Regions from separate parts of the Phreatobacter cathodiphilus genome, predicted to be linked through region 4. Evidence: predicted binding sites of a transcription regulator. Region 4 holds the regulator's gene; each other region holds the start of a gene.
What was found. Region 4 encodes LexA, which represses DNA repair genes until DNA is damaged. Its sites were predicted from a motif close to TGTTCNNNNTGTGTTCNG; they were not measured.

Region 1 (7,135 bases), 690 kb from region 4:
CAGGTTCGCGTCGGCACCGGCGGCGTCAACGACTACCAGCTCCGGATGAAGTCGCATTCCGAGACGGTGTCGATCGGCCTCGGCGCGGGCTATCAGTTCAACTCCTGGTTCCGCGTCGACGTCACCGGCGAATACCGGGCGGGCGGCCGCCTGCGCGGCATGGACTACGTCAATTTCGACCAGAGCGGCGGCACCACCTCGCAGACCAATCTCTACAACGGCGGCACCCGCTCGATCGTCGGCCTGGCCAATTTCTACGTCGATCTCGGCACCTTCTGCCAGATCGGATGCCTGACGCCCTATGTCGGCGCCGGCTTCGGCTTCGCCCACACGACGGTGAGCAACTTCACCGACACCTCCACCGGCTTCAACAGCGTGACGGGCGCCACCGGTTCGCTCGGTGGCTATGCCACCACCGCCTCGCGCACGAGCTTCGCCTGGGCGCTGATGGCCGGCGTCGGCTACAAGGTCAACGAGCGCCTGACGCTGGAGGCCGGCTATCGTTACCTCTCGCTCGGCGACCTGCCGGCGCTGCTGCTGCGCGACCCGGCCACCGGCCTGCCGCGCGCCGGAAACGAGACCGTGCAGGTCAGCCGTCTGACCGCCCACGAGATCAAGATCGGCATGCGCTGGTCGCTGAACTGCTCCTGCGCCGTTCCCTCGGAGCCGATCGTCGCGCGCTACTGATCTGCCACTCTCGACCTCGTGAGACGACGGCGCGGGCCCAGGCCCGCGCCGTTTCCGTTTCTCAGGGCAGGGGGGGGAAACAGGGTTAATTCTTAACCTTAAGCCGCCCTTAACCGGCCTGTCGGAGACTGGCGTCCTGTTCGTCATGTGCCCCGGAGCAGGGGCGATCCCCCGAAGCGTTGCAGGAAACGAGTGATGACCCGTCCGACCCAGCGGCTGCGCAGCGCGACCCGCCTCCCGGCTGCGGCTCTCGCCGCCCTGGTGCTCGCCGCGGTCCCGGTGCGCGCCGCCGACACGCGCGGCGCAGCTCCCGCCGCGCCGCTGCTGCCGCCCGTGCTCGCCGAGGACTTCTCGTCGGGCTGGTATGTGCGCGGCGACGTGACCGCCAGCCTCTTCCGCCGCCCGGCGGCCCGCTATTTCGACACGGTCAATTTCGCGCCGGGCGCCTGGGTCGACCTGCGCGACACCCGCGCCGCCAGCACCTTCGGCGGCGGTCTCGGCGTCGGCTTCAAGTACAAGTGGCTGAGGCTCGACACGACGCTCGACATCCGCTCCACGGCGCGCCTGTCCGGATCGGCGCCGCCGGAGGGCAACTGGGCCTATGTTGGCCCGCTGCCGGTGCCCGCGCGCACCGAACGTTTCGGCGTCACCGCCCATTCCGCCCTGGTCAACGCCTATGTCGATCTCGGCGGCTGGGGCGGCATCACGCCCTATGTCGGCGCCGGCCTCGGCACCGCGCGGCTCGCCGCCTCGGCCTATGTCTCGACGCCGGTGCCGGTGGCCGCCGCGCTCGGCGAGGCGACGCGCACGCCGAACCTCGTCAACACGGTGAAATGGACGCTCGCCTGGGCCGCCATGGCCGGCGTCACCGTCGACCTGTCGCCGCAGACCAAGATCGACATCGGCTATCGCTACACGCATATGGGCGCGCTGCGCTTCGCCGATACGGCGGGCGGGGCCTACCGCACCACGGTGGCGGCGCACGAGATCCGCATCGGCCTGCGCTACATGTTCGGCGACGGCGTCGCCGCCGGGCACTGAGGCCCGCGAAGCCTCACATCGGCAGGTCGATGGTGCCGTCGTCCCTGAGAGGGAAGAAGGGGTTCCAGGCGAGCTCGAGAGGATGGCCGTCGGGATCAGCGACATAGCCGCAATAGCCGCCCCAGAAGACCTCCCGCGGCGCCTGCAAGGGCCTCGCTCCCGCTTCAAGCGCCCGGGAGAAGGCCGCGTCCACCGCCTCGCGCGAGGGAAGGTTGCGCGCCAGGGTGATGCCGCCGAAGCCGCCGCGCCCGCCGTCCGGCAGCCCCGCATCCTCGGCGAGAGCGCGGCGATCGAAGAGGCCGAGCACCACGCCTCCCGCGCGGAAGAAGCTGACGCTGTCCCGGCTCTGCGAGACGGACTTCCGGAAGCCGATCGCCTCGTAGAACCGGGTGGCGCGGGGCAGGTCGTCGACGCCGAGGGTGATTAGCGCCACGGCGGCGGGGGCGGGGGCCATTGGCGTTCCTCCTTCAGAACAGGCTGAGCTGCTCGGCCGCGGCGGCGCCCTTGCGGGCCGGCGGGGTGAACTGCCCGGTGTCGAGCCTCAGCGTCCGCTTGTTGAAGCCGAGGCGCTCGCGCGCCACCTCAAACCTGCGGCCGATCATCCAGGCGAAGGGACCGGTGCCCTTCTGCCTCAAATGGAAGGTGGCGTCGTAATCCTTGCCGCCGCGGGTCTGCTGGACGAGGGAGAGCACGTGGCGGGCGGCGTCCGGCCGGTTCGCCACCAGCCATTCGCGGAAGAGATCGCGGATCTCGTGCGGCAGGCGCAGCAGCACATAGCCCGCCTCCCTGGCGCCCATGTGCCAGGCGGCGTCGAGGATGCGCTCCATCTCCGCATCGTTGACGGCCGGGATGACGGGTGCGACCAGCACGGCCGTCGGCACCCCAGCCTCCGAGAGCAGGCGGAGCGCTTCGAGCCGCTTCGCCGGCGTCGAGGCGCGCGGCTCCAGCGAGCGGGCGAGCTTGCCGTCGAGGGTCGTCACCGACAGCGCCACCTTGGCCAGGCCCTTGGCGGCCATGCGGCCGAGAATGTCGATGTCGCGGGTGACGAGGTGGTTCTTGGTGACGATGCCGACGGGGTGATTCGCCGCCTCCATCACCTCGAGGATGCGGCGGGTGAGCTGCCACTGCTTCTCGACGGGCTGGTAGGGGTCGGTATTGGTGCCGAGGGCGATGGTGCGCGGCTGGTAGCCCGGCGCGGCCAGTTCCTTTTCCAGAAGTTCCGCCGCATTGGGCTTGGCGAAGAGCCGCGTCTCGAAGTCGAGCCCCGGCGACAGGCCCATATAGGCGTGAGTGGGCCGGGCGAAGCAATAGGTGCAACCGTGCTCGCAGCCGCGATAGGGGTTGATGGAGCGGTCGAAGGAGAGGTCGGGCGAATCGTTGCGGGTGATGATCCGCTTCGCCTTCTCCTCGGTCACCGTGGTGGCGAGGGCGGGCAGTTCCTCCAGCGAGCCCCATCCGTCGTCCACCGCCTCGCGGCTCTCACTCTCGAAGCGGCCGGAGGCGTTGGTGAGGGTGCCGCGGCCGCGGCGACGCGCGTCCGCGACGGCGGGACCCGAGGACAGGTCGAGGGCGCCGGCGGTCCTCAGCCCGAAAATGCGGGCCGCCGCAGCCTCCATTCCACCGCCGTTCAGGCGGGCCGCGAGATCCTCGGGAACGGGTTCGGGATGGGAGCGGGGCATGGACCGAGATCTAGCAGAGCGGCGATCCATCCTCAAGAACAAAACTGGAACATTCGCTGGCGCCGGCTGGCCGAAGCGGGCATTAAAAGGCGGCTTGCCACGACGCCGAAACGGGCATAAAGATATCTTTATATGTGAGTGAGGCCTGTGACCCTGTCCCTCGGCAAATCCTTCGGCGGCCCCGCCGCGGCCTATGGTTTCGACGACGCCGTCGCCGTGCTGCGCGCCGTCGGCGAGCCGACGCGCCTGCGCCTGCTCGCGCTGCTGGCCCAGGCGGAGCTGACGGTCACCGATCTCGTCGACATTCTAGGCCAGTCGCAGCCGCGCATATCCCGCCATCTGAAGCTGCTCCTCGAGGCCTCCCTCGTCGAGCGGGTCAAGGAGGGCTCCTGGGCCTTCTTCCGCGCCTCGGGGGAGGGCGCCGGCGCCCGCACGGTGGAGGCGCTCGCCGCCCTCGTCGATCCGTCCGACGCCATTCTCGCCAGCGACCGGGAGCGGCTCGCCGAGGTGCGCGCCAAGCGCTCGGCCGAGGCGCAGGCCTTCTTCCGCCGCCATGCCGCGGACTGGGACCGGCTGCGGGCCCTGCACGTGCCGGAGGAACGGGTGGAGAAGGCGGTGCGCGACGCGCTCTCCGGCGCGCCGCTGCGCTCGCTCCTCGATCTCGGCACCGGCACGGGCCGCATGCTGGAGCTCTTCGCCCCGGACATCGACCGCGGCCTCGGTATCGACGCCAGCCCGGAAATGCTGACGCTCGCCCGCGCCGCCCTCGACCGCGCCGGCATACGCCACTGCTCGGTGCGCACCGGCGACATCTATTCGCTCGCCCTGCCGCGGGACGCCTATGACGGCGTCATCATCCATCAGGTGCTGCACTTCCTCGACGACGGCGCCCGCGCCATCCGCGAGGCGGCGCGTGTCCTGCGCCCCGGCGGGCGGCTGGTCGTGGTGGATTTCGCCCCGCACGAGCAGGAATTCCTGCGCGAGGCGCAGGCGCATCGCCGCCTCGGGTTCGCGCGCGACGTGATCGAGGGCTGGATGGCCGCCGCCGGACTGACGCCGGCCCGTTTCGTCAACCTCGCCCCGGACAAGCCCGAGGGCGACAAGCTCACCGTTTCCATCTGGGTCGGCCGCGACCCGCGCATCGTCACCGACGCCCCGGCCCTGCCGGCGGCTGCTGCCATCGAGGTCGCCTGATGTCCTCCGCCTACAAGCCGAGCCGCTACGTCTCCCGCTCCCGCCTGAAGGTCTCTTTCGAGTTCTTCCCGCCGAAGACCGAGGAGATGGAGGCGACCCTGTGGGAATCCATCGAGCGGCTGGCGCCGCTCGAGCCCTCCTTCGTTTCCGTCACCTACGGCGCCGGCGGCTCCACCCGCGAGCGCACCCACGCCACCGTGTCCCGCATCGTCAAGGAGACGGCGCTGAAGCCGGCGGCGCACTTGACCTGCGTCGCCGCCACCAAGGCGCAGGTGGACGACGTCATCCGCGACTACTGGGCGGCTGGCGTGCGCCACATCGTGGCGCTGCGCGGCGACCCCGTGGGCGGCGTCGGAACGACGTACGAGAGCCATCCGGGCGGCTACGAGGGCTCGCCCGAGCTCGTCGCCGGCATCAAGGCGATCGGCGACTTCGAGGTCTCCGTCTCGGCCTATCCCGAGCGGCACCCGGAAAGCCCCTCGCTCGAGACCGACATCGACATGCTGAAGCGCAAGGTCGATGCCGGCGCGACCCGGGCCATCACCCAGTTCTTCTTCGACAACGACGTCTACCTGCGCTACCTCGACCGCGTCCGCGCCGCGGGCATCACCATTCCGATCGTGCCGGGCATCGTGCCGGTGCAGAACTTCAAGCAGACGGCCGGATTTGCCGCCCGCACCGGCGCGAGCGTGCCGGACTGGCTCGCCCGCCGCTTCGAGGGGCTGGAGAACGATCCCGCGACGCGCAAGCTTATCGCCGCGGCGGTGGCCGCCGAGCAGGCGCTGGATCTCGTCGACCGCGGCGTCACCGAGTTCCACTTCTACACGATGAACCGCGCCGATCTCGTCTACGCGGTCTGCCACCTTCTGGGCATGCGGCCGAAGGATGCCGCGCCGAGCGCCGTAGCGGCGTAACGGGGAATGAACTCTCTCCCTTCATGGGAGAGGGTGGCGCCCTTTTCGTTCCAGTTTTGGAGTCCGTCCGATGACCCAGTTTCCCCACCGCCATTCCGACGGCGCCGAAGTCCTCGCCGCCCTCACCAAGGCCGCGAAGGAGCGCATCCTCGTGCTCGACGGCGCCATGGGCACGATGATCCAGCGCTACAAGTTCTCCGAGGCCGATTTCCGCGGCGAGCGCTTCGCCCACTGGAACCATGATCTCAAGGGCAACAACGACCTCCTGATCCTCACCCGTCCCGACGTGGTCGAGGCGATCCACCTCGAATATTTCGACGCCGGCTCGGACATGGTGGAGACCAACACCTTCTCCTCCACCTCCATCGCGCAGGCCGATTACGGCATGGAGGAGCTGGCCTACGAGCTCAACTACGAGGGCGCGCGGCTCGCCAAGAACGCGGCGAAGCGCGCCGCGGCGAAGGACGGCCGCCGCCGCTTCGTCGCCGGCGCCTTCGGGCCGACGAACCGCACCGCCTCCATCTCGCCCGACGTCAACAATCCGGGCTTCCGCGCCATCACCTTCGACCAGTTGCGCGAGGCCTATGCCGAGGAGGCCCGCGGCCTCATCGACGGCGGCGCCGACATCATGCTGGTGGAGACGATCTTCGACACCCTCAACGCCAAGGCGGCGCTGGTGGCGATCGAGGAGGTCTTCGAGGAGAAGGGCGTCCGTCTGCCGGTGATGATCTCCGGCACCATCACCGACCTGTCGGGCCGCACCCTCTCGGGCCAGACGCCGGAGGCCTTCTGGTATTCGCTGCGCCACGCCAGGCCTTTCTCCATCGGGCTCAATTGCGCGCTCGGCGCCAAGGAGATGCGCGGCCACATCCAGGCGCTCTCCAAGGTCGCCGACACGCTGGTCTGCGCCTATCCCAATGCCGGCCTGCCCAACGAATTCGGCCTCTACGACGAGAGCCCGGAGGCGATGGCGGCGATGGTCGGCGAATTCGCCACCAGCGGCCTCGTCAACATCGTCGGCGGCTGCTGCGGCTCGACCCCCGACCATATCGCGGCCATCGCGAAGGCTGTGAAGGGCGTAACGCCGCGGCCGATCCCGGTCATCGAGACCAAACTCCGGCTCTCCGGCCTCGAAGCCTTCGAGTTCGCAGCGTGAACCAGGGTTTTTTCGACGATCCGGAAAAGGTCGCCGCCTACGAGCAGGGACCGCGCTGGTTCATTCCGGCCTATGAGGCGAGCCACGACATGGCCGCCGTGCTGCTGCACGAGTTCGTGCCGGAGACGGGGCACATCCTGGTCGTCGGCGCCGGCGGCGGCATCGAACTCGCGGCGCTGGCCAAGGCCGGGCCGGACTGGCGCTTCACGGGAATCGACCCGGCGAAGCCGATGCTCGACATGGCCGAGGCGAGGCTCGCGGCCATGGGCGCGGCGGAGCGGGTGGCGCTGATCCAGGGTTACGTCGCCGATGCGCCGGCCGGGCCCTTCGACGCCGCGACCTGCTTCCTCACCCTGCATTTCGTGCCCGACGACGGGTCCCGGCTCGCCCTGCTGGAGGACATCCGGCGCCGCCTGAGGCCGGGCGCGCCCTTCCTCCTGATCAATGGCTGCCTCGACAAGACG
Region 2 (7,135 bases), 2.1 Mb from region 4:
AAGCGTTCATGGAGGGCGTCGGACAAAATGTCTTCGACGCGGCGGGTTTCGGCCTGCCAGTGGACGGGGTCGTCGACCCAATCCGGCCGGTTGGCCGCGAAGGTCCAGGTGCGGATGTGGGAGATGCGGGCCGACAACGTGTCGATGTCGCCGTCCGTACGGTCGGCGAAGGCGACCTGCGCGGCGATCCAGTCGGAGGGAATCCGGCCCGAACGTCCCGTGAGATAGCCGAAAAGCGTGGTGACGAGGTCGGCATGGCTGGCGGGCGAGATCTTGCGGTAGTCCGGCATCATGCAGGCTTCCCACAGCCGCGCGACGGCGGCGCGACCGACGGCGCGCTCCTTCACCATGGGGTCGCGCAGCGCCAGTTCCAGCACCCTTTGGTCCTCGGCGATGGGCGAGCGGGTGAGGCCAGCCTCGTTCGGCACCACGTCGAGGCTCTCCCGCAGCCGGTCCACCGAGCCGAAATCCAGATGGGTGTTGCGCCATTGCAGCACCTTCACCCCGTCGAAGGCATGGCTTTCGAGGGCGTGGACGAGCTCGTCCTCCAGCGGCGGGCAGCGACCCGTGGTGCCGAAGGTGCCGTCCCGGTTGGAGCGGCCGGCGCGGCCGGCGATCTGCGCGAATTCCACCGGGTTCAGCCGGCGGAACTGGTAGCCGTCATATTTGCGGTCGGCGGCGAAGGCGACGTGCTCGACGTCGAGGTTGAGGCCCATGCCGATGGCGTCGGTGGCGATGAGATAGTCGACGTCGCCCGCCTGATAGAGCTCCACCTGGGCGTTGCGGGTGCGCGGCGACAGAGCCCCCAGCACAACCGCCGCCCCCCCGCGCTGCCGGCGGATCAGCTCGGCGATGGCGTAGACCTCGTCGGCCGAGAAGGCGACGATGGCCGAGCGGCGCGGCAGCCGCGTGATCTTCTTCTCGCCGGCGAAGGAGAGGTTGGAGAAGCGCGGCCGTGTCACGATGTTGGCGCCGGGAACGAGCTTCTCGATCAGCCCGCGCATGGTGGCGGCGCCGAGCAGCATGGTCTCGTCGCGGCCGCGGCGGTTGAGGATGCGGTCGGTGAAGACGTGGCCGCGCTCGAGGTCGCCGGCGATCTGCACCTCGTCGATGGCGAGGAAGGAGACGTCGAGGTCGAGGGGCATGGCCTCGACGGTCGCCACCCAGTAGCGCGCGCCCGGAGGCTTGATCTTCTCCTCGCCGGTGACGAGGGCGACGGCGCCCTCACCGGCCCTGGCGACCAGCTTGCCGTAGACCTCGCGCGCCAGAAGGCGCAGCGGCAGGCCGATCAACCCCGAGGGATGGGCCAGCATCCGCTCGATGGCGAGCGTCGTCTTGCCCGTATTGGTGGGGCCAAGCACTGCGGTGACCCCACGCCCGCGGAGGGCGGGGGGCAATGGCGGAAGCGAAAGGGTCATTCCTCCATCCCTGTATCATGCCGGGACGGGGCGCGGGCATCTTTTCACGCCGCGCTGTCATCACATTCACGCCCGGAACGGGTGAGGAACGAATCGGGCCCGAATCGCTGACTCGTGCCGAGTCACGATTCGTTCCCGACGAGATGTGGTGGGTGCGAGTCGATCCGACCACTAGCCGAGTCGAAAGACGCGGGGGGTCGAGTCTTCGCGGTGTCGCCGCGAGTCATCTCGGTTGACGAATTCTTAACGGCGACTCCGCGCCGGCCTCCTGGCCGTACGAGGGACTCACGCAAGACTCGGCGTGGGTCCGCGAGGATTCGGTCTGGAACCGCAGAGACTCGCCAAGATCGCGGCAGTTCAGATGAAGGCCGAGAGGATCCGGCGAACGTCTGCCAAGGTGAAGGGCTTCTCCATCACCGGAATCGTCTCGTCTCCCGCGTGGCGCTCGATGGCGCCCGGACCCTCGACCGCGTCGCCGGTCATGATGACCACCCGGTCGGCGAGGCGGGGATTGAGCGCCACCGCCCGGTCACGGAACTTCAGGCCGTCGATGCCCGGCATGCGCAGGTCGACGAAGACGAGGTCGGCCGCCTGGATCGCCCCCTCCTCCAACGCCTCGCGGGCCGTCTGCGCCGGCAGGATGCGGTGGCCGAAGAGTTCGAGCATCTCGGCGAGGCTGGCGCGCACGTCGGCCTCGTCGTCGACGACGAGGATGGTGAGGCCCTCCGGCCGGGCCGGCTCCTCGGGCGCCTCGGCCGGGGCCGGGGGCAGAGCGGCCGGGAGCAGCACGGTGAAGCGGGCGCCGCCCTCCTCGCTGCGGTCGAGGGCGATGGAGCCGCCGTGCGACTCGATGATGGACTTGCAGATCGACAGGCCGATCCCCGTGCCGACGCCGGCCGGCTTGGTGGTGAAATAGGGATCGAAGATGCGCCCCGCGATGGCATCCGGCACGCCGGGCCCGTTGTCGCTGACGACGAGCCGCACATGGCCGTTCTTGCGCCGGGTGGCGATGCTGACCACGCGCGGCGGCTCCATGTCGACGAGAGCGTGCTGGGCGTTGATGACGAGGTTGGCGACCACCTGGCCGATGAAGTCCTGGTCGGCGACGATGACCGGCAGGTTCGGGTCGAGGTCGAGGTCGAGCGTCACGTCGTGGCTGCGCAGCCCGTAGGCGAGCATGTCGGCGGCGGAGCGGACGAGGTCGTTGAGCTGGGTCGTCTCGCGCTTCTCCGGCCGCTGGCGGGCCATGGCGAGGAAGCTCTTGACGATGCGGCCCGCCCGGTCGGCGGCGGCGTGGATGCGTTCGGCCCGCCGCTTCTGGCCGGCATCGCTCGCCGTCTCCATCAGCAGGGTCGACTGCGCCACGAGGATGGCCAGCGGATTGTTGAGCTCGTGGGCGACGCCGGCGAGCAGCGAGCCCATGGCGGAGAGCTTCTCGGCCTGGTGCAGCCGCTCGCGCTGCTGCTCCATCTGCCGCTCCGCCTCGCGAGCCTGCGACAGGTCGCGCAGGTGCGCGGTGAACACCCGCCGCTGCGGCAGGCGGATCTCGGAAATGGTCAACTCGATGGGAATGACCGAGCCGTCGGCCCGCTGCGCCTCCAGGGTCAGCCGCTGGTCGAGCACGCGGCTGATGCCGCTCGCCGTATAGCGGGCCATGCCCTCGGCATGGGCCTGCCGCAGGGACGGCGGGATGATCAGTTCGGAGATCGGCCGGCCGACGGAATTGCTGCGGGAATAGCCGAAGGTCGCCATGGCGGCGGGGTTGAGGTCGATCAGCACGCCCTCCTCGTCGACCACCATGATCGGATCGATGGAGGTCTTGATGATGGCGGTGTTGATGGCCTCGGCGACGTTCAGGGCGGCGAGCCGGGCCTCCAGTGCCTCCTCCCGCTCCTTCAGGGCGGTGGTGTCGCGGATCAGCGCGATGAAGCCGACGAGGCCGCCGCCGCGGTCGAAACAGGGCGCATAGACCTGCTCGACATGGCGACGGGCGCCGTTGGCATAGGTGACCCAGTCGCTCCACTGCACCGGCTCGCCGCCGGCGAGGGTGGCGATGAGCGGCGTGGTCCTCGCGGCCATGTCCTCGCCGAGAATCTCCCGCACGGTCCGGCCCACCACCTGGTCGAGGCTGAGGTCGAACATGGCGAGAGCGGCGCGGTTGGCATAGACGAACCGGCCCTCGGCATCGGCTGCCGTCACACGCATCGGCATGGCGTCGAAGAGCCTGCCGAGCACGCCGGTGTCGAACCGGCCACCGGGCGCCAGGACCTCGTCGCGCACCATCGCCGCGAGGTCGTTCCCCGAATCTGCAGCGGCCCCCCCGCTGGCCGAGGACACGATCACGCTCCGCTGGGGACGAAGACATAGCCCTCGCCGCGCACCGTCTTGATGAAGCGCGGGTGTTCGGGATCCGGTTCGATCTTCTTGCGCAGACGCGTCACGCGGATGTCGATCGAGCGGTCGCTCTCGTCGGCGGAGCGCCCGTGGGCGAATTCCTGGAGCTGGCCGCGCGAGAGGACGCGGTTCGGCCTCGTCGCCAGTGCCTGGAGGAGGTCGAACTCCATCGCGGTCAGCTCGATCGGCCCGTTGGCGGCGTCGGTGAGGCGGCGCGCGTCGAGGTCGAGCGTCAGCGCGCCGAAGCGCAGGCTGCGGCCCTCGCGTACCGCCGGCGACTGCGGTTCGGCCGCGGCCGGCGCGGCGTTCACCCGGCGCAGCACGCTCTTGATGCGGGCGAGGAGTTCCCTGAGCTCGTAGGGCTTCACCAGATAGTCGTCCGCGCCGATCTCGAGGCCGACGATCCGGTCGATGGGGCGCCCGGCCGCCGTCGCCATGATGATGCCGGTCTGGCCGGACTTGCGGATGAAGCGGGCGAGCGACAGTCCGTCCTCGCCCGGCATGGCGATGTCGAGGATGGCGACGTCGATCGCCTTGCCGGCGCTTTCCTCACGGAAGGCCTGGGCGTTGCGGAAGCTCATCACCTCGAAGCCCTGGAGCTCGAGATATTCCCCGACCGCCTCGCGCAGATGTTCCTCGTCGTCGACGATGGCCACGGTGGCTCTCATTGCAGATGCCCTTCGGTTGCGAGCATGCGTGACAGCCCCGAGGGCTGCGCATTAGGATGACGTGTCGCATGGACGAGGCTGTCCGGCGACGGGTTGTGGAAGGGAAGACGATGGCGCGGCGCGGCAGGATAGCGGTGCTGGACGACGAACCCGACTGGGCCGACGCGGTGCGGGAGTACCTTACCGATCTCGGCTACGACGTCGACTGCCTGAAGGCGGCCTGGGAGCTGGAGCCCTATCTCGCCCGCGAGAAGCCAGACCTCATCATTCTCGACATCGGCCTGCCGGGCGAGAACGGCATCGACATCCTGATCCGGACGGATCTGGCCAGCGACGTCGCCGTGCTGGTCCTCACCGGCAATCCCGATCCGATCGACCGTGTGCTCGGCCTCGAACTCGGCGCCGACGACTATGTGCAGAAGCCGGTCGAGCTGCGCGAGCTCGCCGCCCGCGTGGCGGGCATCCTGCAGCGCCGGCTGGGACGGCGGCGCAACCTCGTCGTCTTCGAACAGGCCTCGGTCGATCTCGTCGCGGCGCGTATCCTCAAGGTGGACGGCTCGACCGACCGGCTCTCCGCCGGCGAGGTGGCGCTGATCCGCATCTTTGCGGAGAATCCCGGCAAGGTGCTGACCCGCGAGGAGATCATGGAGCAGGCGCCCGCGGAGGACGAGGAAGCCTTCGACCGCGCCGTCGATTCCCGCATCGCCCGCCTCAGGCGCAAGCTGGACACCGAGGCGATCCGCACCGTCCGCGGCCACGGCTACGTCTTCGACGTGCCGAGCCATGCCGGCGAAAAGCCCGGCGGGGAAGCGGCCTGAGCCGGACCGGTCGGTCTCGCGGGTGGTCTGGAGCGGCGGCATCGGATCGGGTCTGCGCTTGCGGTGGGTGCGATTGGGAACGGGACGATCTGACCGCCTCATTCGTGCCGCCGCATGTCGTGCAACGTCAATCCGTGTTTCAGCCGGGGGACGATCGGACGCATCGAAACGGGGGAAACAGCGGCGTCCGACGGGCGGCATGGGGGTGAAGGACGGCCCGGCGAGGCTCGGGTCACTCCACCACCACCAGCGGATACATCCCATGACACCCGACCAGATCGCCCTCATCCGCCGCCAGTTCGGCCTCGTCGCCCGCCGAGCGGATGCCTTCGCCGCCGACTTCTACGACAATCTCTTCCACCTCGACGGCACGCTCAGGCCGATGTTTCCCGCCGACCTCTCCGCCCAGCGCGGCAAGCTGGTGAAGGTGCTGGCCCACGTCATCCTGTCGCTCGACGACCTCGCCGCCGTCATTGACGACGTCCGCGCCCTCGGTGCGAAACATGTCGGCTACGGCGTCACCGCCGCCGACTATCACACGGTCGGCATCGCTCTCCTGAAGACCCTCGGCGACCATCTCGGCGACGGGTTCGACGATGCCTCCCGCGCCGCCTGGGCCCGCTGCTACGGCATGCTGGCCGAGACCATGAGCGAGGCCGAGGGAGCGCCGCGCGCCGCCGCCTGAGCGCCACCTAGCGGGCGGCGGGCTCCGCCGTCCCGCTGCCGGCGACGCGCGCGAGCACCTGGCGCACGTCGTCGAAGGTGAAGGGCTTCTCCAGCACCACTGCCTCGGCGCCCTCGGCGCGCGCCAGCCGATCGGGCCCGGCCACGGTATCTCCGGTGACGATCACCGTGCGCTCCGCCAGGGCGGGGTCGCGGCGGTGGATGCGGTCGCGGAAGTCGATGCCGTCGAGGCCCGGCATGCGCAGGTCGGCGAAGATCACGTCGAAGCGGCGGTTCTCCACCTGTTCGAGGGCCGCCATCGGCCGGTCGACCGTGACCGGCCGGTGCCCCAGCCCCTCGACGATCTCGGCGAGGCTGCGGGCGACGTCCACCTCGTCGTCGACGATGAGAACGGACAGGCCCGGCCGCGAGAGCGGCGGCGCGCCGGCCTCGGCGGTTTCCGCTCCCGCGGGCGCCACCGGCAGGGTGATGTCGAACTGCGCGCCACCCTCCGGGCGGTTGCTCAACGAGACCTTGCCGCCATGGGCCTCGACCACGTTGCGGCAGATGGACAGGCCGATGCCCGTCCCGACCCCCGCCGGCTTGGTGGTGAAATAGGGCTCAAAAACCCGCCGCATGATGTCGGGGGGAATGCCCGGACCGTTGTCGGCGACGCGGATGGCGATGTCGGCTCCCTCCCGCCGCACACGCAGGGCGATCCGCCGCGGCGCCGGCTGGTCCATCAGCGCCTGCTGGGCGTTGATCATCAGATTGGCGAGGACCTGGGTCAGCAGGTCGCGGTCGCCGCTGATCACCGGCAGGTCCGGCGTGATGTCCATGTCCACGTCGATGCCGGAGCTGCGCAGGCCGTAGGCGACCATGTCGAGAGCGCCGGTCACGACCTGCCCGAGGTCGACCGGTTCGCGCTGCGGCGGCTTCTGCCGCGCCATGGCGAGGAAGCTCTTGACGATGCGGCCGCAGCGCTCGGCGGCGGCGTGGATCCGCTCGCCGCGGCGTTTCACGCCCTCGGTGGCGGCTTTCTCCACCAGAAGGGACGACTGGGCGATGACGATGGCGAGCGGGTTGTTCAGCTCGTGCGCGACCCCCGCGAGCAGGGAGCCCATGGCGGAGAGCTTCTCCACCTGGTGCAGGCGTTCGCGGCTCGCCTGCGCCT
Region 3 (7,135 bases), 1.6 Mb from region 4:
CGTCGGCGAAGAGCACGTCCACGTCGCGTTCCAGCAGGGCGCGGCGCGCCGCCTCGATGTCGGGATAGCTGCGCCGGGCGGAGAGACGGAAGAACTGGGCGACATAGGCCTCGTGCGCCGTGCCCTGGACCGTGGCGATGGAGCGTCCGGCCAAAGCCTCCGGCGTCGCCTCGGTCAGGCGCGTATCGCGGCGGATCAGGAAGCGGGCGGGGGTTTCGAGATAGCGATCCGACACCTCGTAGCGGCGGCGGATGTCGGGGCTGATGGCGAGGGAGGCGATGATCGCGTCGCCGGCATTGCGGTCGAGGCTCTCGGTCAAGAGGTCGAAGCGGCGGACCTGGATCGTGCAGGGAACGGCGAGTTCCTCGCAGATGGCGCGGGCGATGTCGACGTTGAAGCCGACGGGGCGGCCGTCCGGACCGGCGAAGTTGAAGGGCGGGAAGTCGTCCTCGGTGAGGAAGCGGATCTGCGGCACGCGGGTGAGGTCGACCCGCTCGCTGCGACGACGCGGGTCCCAGTAGCCTGGAATGGCGACCTGGGGCGCCGAGGTTCCCTCCGCTCCGGCCAGCGGGGCCTCAGCGCGCGCCGCCGGCAGGGCCAGAAGGACGGCCGCCACAACCAGGAAGAATGTTCTCGCGACCACGCACGCCATCCGGGTTCGTCCGACTGATGCCGGTTCCATGCCGCCTTATAGCCTGACGCAGGGGCGTCCGGGAGGGGCCGGGCGCGGGGATCGGACGGCCGGCATGCGGCTTGAGGACTATCGGGCGCGGTTCGCCGTGCGGCCGGCCGCGCGCCAGCCGGCGGCACCGCTTCCCGCCGAACGGCCTGGGCCGACCCGCGACCCGTGGCCCCGCCTCGTCGACGACCTGGTCGCGCCGCTGCACCGCCTCCGCGTGGACTATGTGGCGGGCCTCTGGGGCGTGACGCCGCTCGAGGCGGCGCTCGCCCTCGGCCTGACGACGCGGGAAGGGGTGGCGGCCGCCCTCGCGGCGAGGATCGGCGCCACGGTTCTGCCGTCGCCCCGGGAGCAGGGTCTCGCCGTCGCCGCCGATCCGGCATCCTGGCGGGAGGTGCTGGTCCGGGGGATGGTGGGGGTGGTGCGGCCGGCGGGAGGCCGGGCCTTGCTGGTCGCGCCGGAACCCGAGGAGGCGGAGCGCCTGGCGGCGCGGGGCCGGTTCCTCTCGCCGGATGGGCTGCCGCTCCTCGTCACCACGCCCGAGGCCTTCGCGCGCCTGATGCGGAGCTGGGCGGAGGATGCCTGGGTCGCCGGCGCCGTCTCGACCCTCGCCACCCGCGCGCCCCACCGGTCCGCCTCCGACCGGGCCCGGATGCGCCGCGCGGCCGGAACCGTCGTGGCGATGCTGGCGGCACTGTTCGCGGCACTCGCCTTCGGGCCGGCATGGCTCGCCCTGCTGGCGGGCGGCATGGTGGGCCTCTTCGTCGCCTGCTGGGTGCTCATCCGGGCGGGGTCGGCCATGGTGCGGCCGCAGCCCCTGCCGCGCGCGCCCGTCGCCGAGGCCGACCTGCCGCGCTACACGATCCTCTGCGCGCTCTATCGCGAGGCGCCGGCCGTGCCCGGCCTGCTCGCTGCGCTCCGCCGGCTCGACTATCCGCGCGCCCGGCTGGACATCCAGCTCGTGCTCGAGGCGGACGACCCCGAGACGCTCGCCGCCATCCGGGCGGCCCCGCCCGATCCGGCCGTGAACATCATCGTCGTTCCGCCCCGGGGGCCGAGGACCAAGCCCAAGGCCCTGATGATGGCGCTGCCCTTCGCGCGGGGCGACCTCGTCGTCGTCTACGACGCCGAGGACCGGCCGGGCCCGGGCCAGTTGCGCGAGGCGGCCGAGACCTTCGCCGCCGCGGATAACCGGCTCGGCTGTCTGCAGGCGCCGCTCGCCATCGCCGATTCGCGCGGCTCCATCCTGTCGCGCTTCTTCGCCGCGGAATATGCCGCGCTGTTCCTGGTCCTGCTGCCGGCCATGGCGCGGTGCGGCTGGCCCGTGCCGCTCGGCGGGACCTCCAACCATTTCCGTCGGCCGGCCCTCGACGAGAGCCTGGGATGGGACCCGTACAACGTCACCGAGGACGCGGATCTCGGCTTCCGCCTGGCCCGCGACGGCTGGCGCATCGGCACGATCGCGACGCCGACGCTGGAGGAGGCGCCTCCCGGCTTCGGCGCCTGGCTGCGGCAGCGCAGCCGCTGGTTCAAGGGCTGGATGCAGACCCTCTCGGTCCTCCTCCATCGCCCCGCAGGTCTCGCCCGTGAGCTCGGCTGGCCCGGCCTCGTGGTGCTGGCGGCCACCCTCGCCGGCTCGCTCGGCTCGGCCCTCGTGCATCTGACCTGCCTCGCCGGCTTCGCCGTCGCCTGGCTCGTGGGCGGTCCGCCGTCCTGGATGGGGCCGGGCGGCGCCGTCTTCCTCGTCGGCTATGGCGGCAGCATGGCCTACAAGGCCGCGGGGCTGTTGCGGGCCGGGCGGCCGGGTCTGCTGCCGTGGCTGCCGCTCCTGCCGCTCGTCTGGATCGCCATGGGCCTCGCGGCCCTGAAGGCCGTCGGCGATCTCTGGCACCGGCCCTTTCACTGGGAGAAGACCCCGCACGGCATCGGTCCCTGTGTGGGTGAGGCGGCCGGGGGGCCGGCTGTGGACGCGCTGCCGCAGGCGCTGGAGCGGATCGTCGCCCTCTCGGAAGCCGCCATGGCCAGCGGGCGGCACAGCCCGCGCGAGGTGGCGGCCGCGCTGCGCCGCCAATGCCTCCACTGGGGGCGGAAGGGCACCGCGTCGGCGCTCCTCGCCGTCGTGGAGGCCTATGGCCGCGAGGTCGAGGCCCGCGATCGCTCCCCCTGAGGTCTGCCGATCGGGGGACGCCGCGATGCCAGCCCGCGGCTTGTCACGCTCCGGTCTTTGGGGCGACAAGGGCGCCGTTGCAGGGCCTCGGGCGAAGGAGACGGTGGATGAGCGAACTGGACCAGCCGGTCACGGTGCGGCCCTCCGACCGTCACAGCGCCTTCCACCGCCTGATCGGCTGGGAGGTGGTGGAATGGACCGACGGGCGGGCGGTGATGACCTGCCCGGTGCGCGAGGAGTTCATGAACCGCGGCGGCGGCCTGCACGGCGGGCTGGTCGCCACTCTCATGGACTCGGCCGGCGGCTATGCCGCCCTCGGCGGCCCGCCGAAGGACCCGGAGGCCGTCGACGGCCGGGGCGTGACGCTCTCCCTGACGGTCAATTATCTCGGCACGGCGCGCGACGGCGTGCTGACCGTCACCGCCACCCGGACGGGCGGCGGGCGCAGCGTCGCCTTCGTCTCGATCCGCGTCGAGGACGACAAGGGCACCGTCATCGCCGACGGCGTGGGCACGTTCCGCAGGTTCTCCGGCGAGCGCTGAGGCCTATTCGACCGGGTCGAACTCGGCCGGCGCGAAGCGATAGCTCGTCGAGCAATATTCGCAGGTGACGGTGATGGCGCCGTCCTCGACCATGTCGCGCCGCTCGTCCGGCGTGAAGCTCGACACGATGCCGGAAATGCGGTCGCGCGAGCAGGTGCAGTGCTCCTTCACGTCCTGCGCCTCGAAGACGCGCACGCCGCGCTCGTGGAAGAGGCGGAACAGCAGCCGCTCCGGCGACAGCGTGCTGTCGACCAGTTCGTCGTCCTCGATCGTGTCGGTGAGGGCGCGCGCCTCGGCCCAGGCCTCGTGCGGCTCGGGGAGGATGGTGCCGTCCGGCGCGTCGCCGGGCGCGAGGTCGCGATGGGCCTCGCCGCCGGCCTGCGGCAGGTGCTGGACCATCAGCCCGCCGGCGCGCCAGGTGTGCTTCATGCCGCCGTCGCCGGGCACGTATTCCTCCGCCGCGGCGAGGCGGACGCGGGTGTCGATCTGCTCCGACTGGCGGAAATACTGGTCGGCGGCCTGTTCGAGGCCCTGGCCGTCGAGCGACACGATGCCCTGGTAGCGCTGCATGTCGCCGCCCTGGTCGATGGTCATGACGAGTTGGCCGGTGCCGAGCAGGGCGGCCGGCTCCGCCCGCCCGGCGGCGATCGCCGCATCGACCGCCTCGGCGTCGTAACGGGCGAGGGCGCGGACGCGGTCCGGCGTCGCGACGTCGACCACCACCATGCGGACGGGGCCGTCCGACTGGGTCTGGAGGATCAGCCGGCCGTCGAACTTCAGGCCCGAGCCGAGCAGCAGGGTGAGCGCGGTCGCTTCCGCGAGAACCCGGGCGACGGGGGCGGGATAGCCGTGGCGGTCGATCATGGTCGACACCGAACGGCCGAGGCGGATGACGCGGCCGCGCAGATCGATCTCGTCGACCTGGAAGGGCACGACGATGTCGTCTGCGCCGCCGGTGATATCAGGGATCATGGACATCGCGCCTATATGAAGGCTCGGGCGCGCAATTGCGAGAGGCGGCGCGGGAGATCAGGCCCGGCCCGGGCGTGTTTCACTTTGCCGTGAACGCCGCCGGGAGAAAGGCGAACAGGCTCAAGCCCTTGGGATCATGATACCGTTGCGCTGCGGTCACACATGCGGTCGAAACGTGACTTTTTGTTGCGCCGCATCGGTCGCCGCCATTGCGCAGCGCGGGACGATCACGCTCTATCGATAGGCCCCGTGCCGACGGTTCCGATCGCAGCGGCGCACGGTCACCGTCACGTTCATTCCATTCGCCAAGGTGCATTCATGCGGCGCTTCCTGCCCATCCTCGCCACAGCGGTCGCGCTGGCCCTTTCGGGCGCCGCCGCCACGGCCCAGACGGTCAATTTCGGCTATGGGGACCAGGTCATCTTCGATCCGGCCACCAACGCACCGATGCGCATCGCGCCGCGGACGGACGGCGGGCCGCGCCCCGGTGCCGGCGTCTCCGCCATCCCGCGCGAGACGGTGGCCTTCACCGGCCGCTACGCGCCGGGCACCATCGTCATCAACACCCAGGAGCGCCGCCTCTATCTGGTCCAGGCCGGCGGCACGGCGATCCGCTACGGCGTCGGCGTCGGCCGGCCCGGTTTCTCCTGGGGCGGCAACCAGACGATCACGCGCAAGGCGGAGTGGCCGGACTGGCGTCCGCCGGCCCAGATGCTGCGCCGCCGCCCCGATCTGCCGCGCTTCATGGCCGGCGGCCCGGACAATCCGCTCGGCGCGCGCGCCCTGTATCTGGGCTCCTCGCTCTACCGCATCCACGGCTCCAACGAGCCGCACACGATCGGCACCGCGGTGTCCTCGGGCTGCTTCCGCCTGACCAACGACGATGTCGTCGACCTCTACAGCCGGGTGCGGGTGGGCACGCGGGTCGTCGTCCTGCGCTGAGCGCGGCGACATCGAGGGTTTTGCAGGGGCCGGCGGAAACGCCGGCCCTTTCGCTTGTTTGATGGATCGGCTTCGCCTCGCCCCTCACCCTCACTCTCTCCACGAAGGCGGGGAGAGGGGTACGGGTGAGTGGCCATCCCGCGATCTTGCGGAAACGACGGCTGCGGCCCGACGCATCGCCGCCTCGGGTTGGCTTTGTCCGCGCGAACCCCCATTTTGGACGAGAACCGAATCGGAACATCCGAGGCCCATGACCGACCCCTCCGCCCCCCGCCAGCCCAGTCTCGCCGAGAGGGCCATGGCCGCGCGCGGCAACCAGGCGGCCGCGGGCTATCTCGCCGGCCTCAATCCCGAACAGCAGGCCGCGGTGGAAACGCTGGACGGGCCGGTGCTGGTGCTCGCCGGCGCCGGCACGGGCAAGACGCGGGTGCTGACCACCCGCATCGCCCATATCCTCAACCAGCGCCGCGCCTTTCCGTCGGAAATCCTCGCCGTCACCTTCACCAACAAGGCGGCGCGCGAGATGAAGGAGCGCATCGCCCATCTCGTCGGCGAGGCTGTGGAGGGCATGCCCTGGCTCGGGACCTTCCACGCGACGGGCGTGAAGATCCTGCGCCGCCATGCCGAGCTCGTCGGCCTGAAGCCCGGCTTCACCATTCTCGACACGGACGACCAGAACCGCCTCCTGAAGCAGCTCATCCAGGCCGAGGACATCGACGAGAAGCGCTGGCCGGCCCGCGTCCTCGCCTCCGCCATCGACGGCTGGAAGAACCGCGCGCTGACACCGGACAAGGTGCCGGCGGGGGAGGGTGCGGCCTATGCCAACGGCATGGGGCTGAAGCTCTACGCCGACTACCAGGCGCGGCTGAAGGTGCTCAACGCGGTCGATTTCGGCGACCTGCTGCTGGAAACCATCCGCCTGTTCCGCGAGAATCCGGGGGTGCTCGCCGAGTATCAGCGCAAGTTCAAGTTCATCCTCGTCGACGAGTATCAGGACACGAACGTCGCCCAGTATCTCTGGCTGCGCCTTCTGGCGCAGCGCCAGGAGGGGCGGCCGCAGAACATCTGCTGCGTCGGCGACGACGACCAGTCGATCTATGGCTGGCGCGGCGCCGAGGTCGACAACATCCTGCGCTTCGACAAGGACTTTCCCGGCGCGACCGTCATCCGGCTGGAGCGCAACTACCGCTCGACGGGCCATATCCTCGCCGCCGCCGCCCATCTCATCGCCCACAACGAGGGGCGGCTCGGCAAGACGCTGTTCACCGACGGCGAGGACGGGGCGAAGCCGACCCTGACCTCGGTCTGGGATTCGGAGGAGGAGGCGCGCTCCATCGGCGAGGAGCTGGAGCAGTTGCAGCGCCAGGGCCACCTTCTGAACGAGGCCGCCATCCTGGTGCGCGCCTCGTTCCAGATGCGCGAGTTCGAGGACCGCTTCATCACCATCGGCCTGCCCTACCGGGTCATCGGCGGACCGCGCTTCTACGAGCGGCTGGAGATCCGCGACGCGCTCGCCTATCTGCGCTGCGTCGCGCAGACCTCCGACGACCTCGCCTTCGAGCGCATCGTCAACACGCCGAAGCGCGGCCTCGGCGACGCGACGCTGCAGCAGCTCCACGACCACGCGCGCGCGCAGGGCGTGCCGCTGATGCAGGCGGCCCGCGTGCTCACCGAGACCGAGGAGATGAAGCCGAAGGCGCGGCGGGCGCTGAAGGACCTCATCGACAGTTTCGACCGCTGGGCTGGCCAGATCGAGGCCATGCCGCACGCCGAACTCGCCCAGCTCGTGCTGGACGAGAGCGGCTATACGGAGATGTGGCAGAAGGACAAGAC
Region 4 (7,135 bases):
TCGCCGCGGAAACCGGGTTGCTGCGCATCGAGGCCTGGGTGGAGGGGGTGGAGCGGCGCGAGGCCGGCGACCGGCTGACGCTGCGGGTCGTCACCGTCAGCCCGGCGCCGGAGCGGAGCCCCCAGCGCATCCGCGTCACCAGCCGCACCCGCACCACGGCGGTGCCGGGCCAGCCGGTGGCGCTGACGGCGCGGCTCAGGCCGCCAGCCGATCCCGCGGCTCCGGGCCAGTATGATTTCGGCCGCGACGCCTATTTCATGGGTCTCGGCGCGAGCGGTTTCGTGGTCGGCCCCGTGACGGCGGCGACACTGACCTCCGAGCAGCCGCTCGGCGTGCGGCTGCGGGCCGCTCACGAGCGGATGCGCAGCGCCATCAGCGAGCGTATCCGCGCCGCCATACCCGGGACGTCCGGCGCCATCGCCGACGCCCTCGTGACCGGCCGGCGCGACGGCATTCCCGAGGGCATCAACGAGGCCATGCGGGCGGCCGGCACCTACCACATCCTGTCGATATCCGGCTTCCACATGGCGCTGGTGGCGGCGCTGGTCTTCGCCCTCGTCCGCGGCGGGCTGGCCCTCGTCCCGGCGCTGACGCTGAGGCGCCACGTCAAGGCCTGGGCGGCGCTGGCGGCGCTCGCCGTCGCCACGGCCTATCTGGTGATCTCGGGAGCGGAGGTGGCGACCCAGCGCTCCTGGATCATGATCGCGGTGGTGCTGGTGGGCGTCGCCCTGGACCGCGGGGCGCTGACACTGCGCACCCTGGCGCTGGCCGCCCTCGCGGTCCTCGCCATCGCGCCGGAAAGCCTGCTGGGGCCGAGCTTCCAGATGTCCTTCGCCGCGACGCTCGCCCTCGTCTCCGGCTATGTCACCCTGCGGCCCTGGGCCGAGCGCCATTCGGGCGATCCGGCGGGATGGGGGCGGTCTCTGCTCATCGTCACCAACGGCATCATCGGCCTCGCCGCGAGCTCCTTCGTCGCATCGCTGGCGACCACGCCCTATGCGGCCTTCCACTTCAACACGGTCCATCTCTACGGCGTGGCGGGCAACCTCATCGGCGCGCCGATCATCGAGTTCTTCGTCATGCCGCTGCAGATCCTCGCGCTGCTGCTCTGGCCCTTCGGCTGGGACCGGCCGGTCTGGGCCCTGGCCGGGCTCGGCATCGACCTCTTCGTCCGCTCGGGGGAATGGGTGGCGTCCTGGCCCGGCGGCCGCGTCATCGTGCCGTCGCTGGCGCCGTCCGGGCTGCTGGTCCTGTCGGCGGGCTTCATCGTGGTCGCCTTGCTGTCGACGCCGCTGCGCTGGCTCGGCCTGCCGTTCGTCGCGCTGGGCCTCGCCCTCGCCCCGGCGGGGCAGCGTCCGCTGATCCTGGTCGACGCCGAGGGGGCGACGGTCGCCGCCCGTGCGCCGGACGGGCGGTTACGGGTCGTTTCCGCCCGCGGCAACCGCTTCGCCGTCCAGCGATGGCTCACCGCCGAGGCGGACGGCCGCAGCGCGGTGGACGAGAGCCTGCAGCAGGGCGTTCGCTGCGATCCGCTCGGCTGTGCCATGCCGCTGGCGGGGGGAGGGCGGATCGCCGTGCCGCGCCACCCGGACGCGCTCGCCGACGATTGCCGCGAGGCGCGCATCGTCGTCACGCGGCACGATCCGCCGGAGGCCTGCGCGGCGGTGATCGTCGACCTGCGCGCCATCGCCCGCACCGGGGCCGTGCGCCTCCACGAGAACGCCGGGGCCTTGCGCGTCGAGGCGGCCCGGCCGGACGGCACCGACAGGCCGTGGTTCCGGCCGCGTCCGCCCGGAACCACCCCGGTGCTCGTCAGGGCCCCGGCGCGCACTCCGCCCGCGACGCAGAAGGCGTCGGCAACGGACGAGATCGAGGATGATGTGGAGCCGGCTCAGTAAAAGGGCTCAGTAGCGGCGGATGAGGCCCACCAGCTTGCCCTGGATCTGCACCCGGTCAGGCCCGAGGACGCGGGTCTCGTAAGCGGGGTTGGCGGCCTCCAGCGCGATGGAGGTGCCGCGCTTGCGCAGCCGCTTCAGCGTCGCCTCCTCGTCGTCGATCAGGGCGACGACGATGTCGCCGGTCTCGGCGCTGTCGCCCTTGCGGATGAGCGCCAGATCGCCCTCCAGGATGCCGGCCTCGATCATCGAATCACCACGCACCTCAAGGGCATAGTGCTCGCCGCGCGCCAGCATTTCCGGCGGGACCGACACCGTGGACATACGCTGTTCGATGGCTTCCCGCGGCACGCCCGCGGCGATGCGGCCCATCAGCGGCACGGCGACGGGCATGGCCACGTCGTCGTCCTGAGCCGGCGGCCGGACGCGGCCGAGGGAGCCCTCGATGACGCTCGGGGAGAACTTGCCGCGGGCCGGACCAGCGGACTGCTCCGGCTGGCGAATCACCTCGAGGGCGCGGGCCCGATTCGGTAGCCGGCGAATGAACCCACGCTCCTCCAGCGCCGTGATCAGCCGGTGGATGCCGGATTTCGACTTGAGGTCCAGCGCCTCCTTCATCTCGTCGAAGGAGGGGGGCACGCCGCTTTCCTTCAGCCGCTCCTGGATGAAGCGGAGAAGTTCATGTTGCTTGCGCGTCAGCATCGGTTCCCGTCCCCTGCAGTGCCGTCGGCCGACTCAACCGAACAGATCATGAACAATCACTATCTGTTCTTTATGTGTTCCGCAACCGTTGAGATCCGGTAAAGGCGCCGCCTAGCGATCGAGCCGCAGGATCCGGCAGGGGGAGCCGGCGGCGACGGCCGGCGCATGCGGCGCCCTCAGGATCAGCGCCTCGGCCTCGGCCAGCACCCGGATCATGGAGGAATCCTGGACGGGGAAGGGGGTGGCGACCAGCCGCCCGTCGCGCTGCGCGAGGCTCGCCCTGAGGTGGTCGGCCCTCAGGTCGTTCGCCGGGACGTCGGCACCGAGGACGGCCTCTTCGGGCTCCTCGGCCGAATCGCCGCGGCCGGCGAGGCGCAGCAGGAGCGGCCGCAGGAAGAGCATGGAACAGACGAAGGAGGCGACCGGGTTTCCCGGCAGGCCGAGCAGCCGCATGGCTCCGAGATCGGCCATCATCAGCGGCTTGCCGGGGCGCATGGCGATCTTCCAGAAGCCGGGTTCGGCGCCTTCCGCGGCGATCACGTCACGCATCAGGTCGTATTCGCCCACCGAGGCGCCGCCGGAGGTGACGAGCACGTGGTGACCGCTCTGCCGGGCGAAGCGCACGCGCTCGAGCGTGGCGTCGAGGCGGTCGGGGGAAATGCCGAGCAGGGTCGGCTCGCCGCCGGCCCGGCGGACGACGGCGGCGATGGCGAGGGCGTTGGACGAGACGATCTGGCCAGGACCCGGCACCGTTCCCGGCTCCACCAGTTCGTCGCCGGTCGACAGGATGGCGACGCGCGGACGGCCGTGCACGGGCACGATGGCGTGGTTCATGGCGGCGGCGAGCGCGAGGCGCCGCGGATTCATGAGCGTGCCGGCGGCAAGGCCGGTCAGTCCCTCGGTGAAGTCGAGCCCGCGGCGGCGGATGAACTGGCCGGGCCGGGCGGTGCCGGCGATCAGGACACGGTCGCCCTCTCGTGCCGCATCCTCCTGCATCACCACGGCATCGGCACCGACGGGCACGCCGGCGCCGGTGAAGATTCGGACGGCCTCGCCCGCCGCCATCTGTCCCGCAAAGCCCCGGCCGGCCGCCGATTCGCCGATGACGGCGAGGCGACCGGGAAGGTCCGCGGCGCGCACCGCGTAGCCGTCCATGGAGGAGACGTCCTCGGGCGGCTGGCTGCGGCCGGCGACGAGGTCGCGCGTCAGAACGCGGCCGTCGCAGTCGCCGACGGCGATCCATTCTTCAGGGAGGGGTTCGGCGCCCGCCAGGACCCGGGCCAGCGCCTCATCGACGGGTAGCAGCCCCGCCATGGCTCACGGGGCCCTGTAGGGGCCGGAGGCGCCGCCGGTTTTCTCGACGAGGTGGATCGCCTCGATCCGCATGCCGCGGTCGACCGCCTTGACCATGTCGTAGACCGTCAGGCAGGCCACCGAGACCGCGGTGAGCGCCTCCATCTCGACGCCAGTCTGCCCCGACACCTTCACGGTGGCGCTCACCCGGACGCCGGGAAGGCCGTCGTCGGGGGTCAAGTCCACGGCCACCTTGGTCAGCAGCAGCGGGTGGCAGAGCGGGATGAGCTCATGGGTGCGCTTGGCCGCCATGATCCCGGCCAGGCGGGCGGTGCCCAGCACGTCGCCCTTCTTGGCGTCGCCGGCGCGCACGATGGCGAGGGTCTCGGGTTTCATCACCACCCGGCCCACCGCCACTGCGGTGCGTTCCGTCGCCGGCTTCGCCGAGACGTCGACCATGTTGGCCGCGCCGCTGGCGTCGAGATGGGTGAGGCTGGATGACTGTGCCATGGAACCGACCTAGCGCCTTCGCGGCGGCTCTGCAACGACCGCGCCCGCAGGGGCGGCCGGCGGTCAGGCCACCGTCTCGGAGGCGGCCTGGCGGATGGCGCCGGCGATCGTCTCGGGAGCCTCCGCGCCGGCGATTCCATAGCGCCCCGCGACGATGAAGAAGGGCACGCCGGTCACGCCGATCCGCTGGGCCGAGGCATATTCGCGCCGGGTGCGCTCGACGTCGGCGTCGGTGGGAAAGAGTTCGGCGAGCAGGGTCCCGTCGAGACCGCAGGCCTCGCCGATCGCGATGAGTTCGTCGTCGTCGGCGAGGTTGCGGCCCTCGACGAAGAAGGCGGTGAACAGCGCCTCCACCACGCGGCTCTGGATGTCCGGCGAGCGGGCCCAGAGGATCAGGCGATGGGCGTTCAGGGTGTTGGGAGCGACCTCGATGCGGTCGAAGTCGAAGGCGATCCCCTCCTCGGCACCGATGCCGGTCAGGCGTTCGTGGATCTGGCGAACGCGGTCGGGATCGCCGAACTTGTCCAGCATGTACTGGCGCCGCGGCTTGCCCTCGGGCGGGAGCTCGGGGGCGAGCTGATAGGGCCGCCAGCGGATCTCGGTGGCGATGTCCGGCGTCAGGGCCAGCGCCTTTTCCAGCCGGCGCTTGCCGACGAAACACCAGGGACAGACGACGTCGGAAACGACGTCGATCGTCAGCGTCTGCGGCGTCGGGAACGGGGTGTCGGCCATGGCGGGCTCCCTGGGGCAAAGCCCAGACTTAATACCCCGCGGCCGCGCGCGCCACGCTCAGCAGTTGTGCGAGGGCGGAATGGGCGTCCCCCAGCGGGTCGAGGATGGCTTCGGGCTCGCGCGGGCGGGTGTCCTCGAAGGGAAGCTGACCCGCCTGGCGCGTGCCGCCGGGGATGGCGAGGGGGGTAACGCCGGTCTCGATCAGGCGGCCGGCGAGGCCGGCGATCGCGCGGCCGTCGCCGACGACGCCGGAGACCCGGTCGCCGAGCAGCGGGTCGGGCCGGATCACCGGCGCGATCTCGCGGCCGGCCTCGACATAGGCGGCGCGCAGGGCGGCCTCGGCGAAGCGGCGTCCGCCGATCGAGACGACGCCCGGCTCGCGCGAACCGATGGAGAGACTCTTGCGCGCCTTGTCGGCGGCGGCGGGAAGGCCGGTGTCGCGGAAGCCGCCCTCGTCCACGGACCAATAGGGCGGAACCCCGTTCTCCGCACCGGGCGGAAAGGCGGCGCGGGGCACCATGGCGCCGCGCAGCTCCAGCCGCCCCTCGGGGCCGACGCGGGATTCGACCAGCACCGGCGACTGGCCGCTGCCGGAGGTGTGGGTGTCGGGGCCGAGCATGATCGCGCCGGCGCCGTCCTTCAGGGCGCGGGCCACCGCCGTCTCGCCGATGCCGAGGAAGACGTCGACGGCGAGGCCCTCGGCGATCGCTTCGGCGAAGGCTTCGGCCTCGACGGGCCGGCGGGAGAACAGGGCGAGGTGGCGCAGAGACGGACGCTGGGCGAGCGGGGCGGAGACGATCGCGGCGGCCGCGGCAGCCGGCAGAACGGCGTGGGTGGCGCCGTCGGGCGCGAGCCGGTCGAGGACGATGCGCAGGGCGAGCGGCGGATGGGCGACGAGGGTGCCTCCCGACATCAGCCAGGGCACGATCTGCAGGGCGAGCCCGGCGAAACAGTCGGGGGCGAGTGTGGCGGCGAAGACGGAGTGTTCGTCGGGAACGCCGGCCATGAAGGCGGCGAGGCCGCCGGCTATCAGCTCGTTGTGACTGCGGGCGACGGCGATATGGCCCTCGGCCACCGCGTCGGGGGTCACCACCGCGACGTGGTCGGCGGGATTGTCGGGACGGGCGATCTCCACCCGTTCGGCCGCGGCGGGATGGGCCAGCACGTCGTCGAGCGGGATGACGCCGTCGAGCGAGGGACCGCCGAGCGAGAGGACGAAGCGCACGGAGAAGGTTTCCGCCGCGGCGAAACGCATCATGTCGGCGCAGTCGACCGGACCGGCGCGACCTGCCGTCAGGATGGCGCGGGCGCCGATGCGCTGGAGATGGGCGGTGGTTTCGCGCCGTCCCCAGCCGAGCGGGATGGGCGCGGCGACGAGGCCGGCGCGCATGAGGGCGAGGAGGGTGATGACGGCGTCGCTCGACAGTGCGAACTGGGTCGCGACCACGGCGTCGGTCGGCAGGCCCATGTCCCTGAGGCGGCCGGCGAGGGCGTCGACCAGACCGTCGAGCTCGGCCCAGGAGAGCTGGCGCGGCTCGCCGCCGATGAGGTGGGGGCGGTTCGGCGCGTCGGTGAGCGCCCGCGCGGCGGGACGGATCTCGGCGGCGCGGCGCAACAGCGAGTCGAGCGTCGCGCGGCCCGCCAGGCCCGAGGCCGTCCCCTTCCTGCCACGCCCGAGAATCACTGTTCGTCTGCCCCACCGGCGTCACGACGCCACCACGTCTCAACGAGATAGCCGAAAACGGATGATTCGGCAGGCATGCCGATATGATTCCAACGGGCGATCCACTGGGACGGCTGGTGGAACAGCGGAACCCAGTAGAAGCCGGAGGTGATGACGCGGTCGAGGGCCCGGGCGGCGGTGACGAGATCCTCGCGCCGGCGCGCCTCGACGATGGCCTCCACCAGCCGGTCGACGGCGGGGTCGGCGATGCCGGGCAGGTTGCGACTGCCGGGCGAGCGGCCGGCGGCGACGCCCCAGTAGAAGGCCTGTTCGTTGCCGG

Region 1: C6569_RS11125 (PA0069 family radical SAM protein) is a predicted target of LexA. The motif match lies at 3,442-3,459, and genes of this name have one in related genera.
Region 2: C6569_RS17815 (helicase-related protein) is a predicted target of LexA. The motif match lies at 1,492-1,509, and genes of this name have one in related genera.
Region 3: C6569_RS15165 (ATP-dependent helicase) is a predicted target of LexA. The motif match lies at 5,525-5,542, and genes of this name have one in related genera.

The regions. Positions count from the first base shown of each region.
Region 1 covers NZ_CP027668.1:2,278,596-2,285,730, reverse strand. Annotated here, with positions in the region: gene C6569_RS11140 (outer membrane protein) at 1-687, shown strand, start outside; gene C6569_RS11135 (outer membrane protein) at 883-1,728, shown strand; gene C6569_RS11130 (VOC family protein) at 1,742-2,182, opposite strand; gene C6569_RS11125 (PA0069 family radical SAM protein) at 2,196-3,407, opposite strand; gene C6569_RS11120 (ArsR/SmtB family transcription factor) at 3,555-4,601, shown strand; gene metF (methylenetetrahydrofolate reductase [NAD(P)H]) at 4,601-5,515, shown strand; partial or broken gene C6569_RS11110 (homocysteine S-methyltransferase family protein) at 5,586-6,659, shown strand; gene C6569_RS11105 (class I SAM-dependent methyltransferase) at 6,668-7,135, shown strand, end outside.
Region 2 covers NZ_CP027668.1:3,713,381-3,720,515, reverse strand. Annotated here, with positions in the region: gene C6569_RS17815 (helicase-related protein) at 1-1,418, opposite strand, end outside; gene C6569_RS17810 (PAS domain S-box protein) at 1,776-3,755, opposite strand; gene C6569_RS17805 (response regulator) at 3,758-4,468, opposite strand; gene C6569_RS17800 (response regulator transcription factor) at 4,549-5,298, shown strand; gene C6569_RS17795 (globin domain-containing protein) at 5,561-5,983, shown strand; gene C6569_RS17790 (PAS domain-containing hybrid sensor histidine kinase/response regulator) at 5,991-7,135, opposite strand, start outside.
Region 3 covers NZ_CP027668.1:3,159,889-3,167,023, reverse strand. Annotated here, with positions in the region: gene C6569_RS15190 (transporter substrate-binding domain-containing protein) at 1-652, opposite strand, end outside; gene C6569_RS15185 (glycosyltransferase family 2 protein) at 747-2,846, shown strand; gene C6569_RS15180 (PaaI family thioesterase) at 2,954-3,388, shown strand; gene C6569_RS15175 (Hsp33 family molecular chaperone) at 3,392-4,360, opposite strand; gene C6569_RS15170 (L,D-transpeptidase) at 4,679-5,302, shown strand; gene C6569_RS15165 (ATP-dependent helicase) at 5,553-7,135, shown strand, end outside.
Region 4 covers NZ_CP027668.1:1,588,385-1,595,519, reverse strand. Annotated here, with positions in the region: gene C6569_RS07770 (ComEC/Rec2 family competence protein) at 1-1,898, shown strand, start outside; gene lexA (transcriptional repressor LexA) at 1,905-2,597, opposite strand; gene C6569_RS07760 (molybdopterin molybdotransferase MoeA) at 2,709-3,911, opposite strand; gene moaC (cyclic pyranopterin monophosphate synthase MoaC) at 3,915-4,400, opposite strand; gene C6569_RS07750 (DsbA family oxidoreductase) at 4,464-5,132, opposite strand; gene C6569_RS07745 (AMP-binding protein) at 5,161-6,816, opposite strand; gene C6569_RS07740 (extracellular solute-binding protein) at 6,813-7,135, opposite strand, start outside.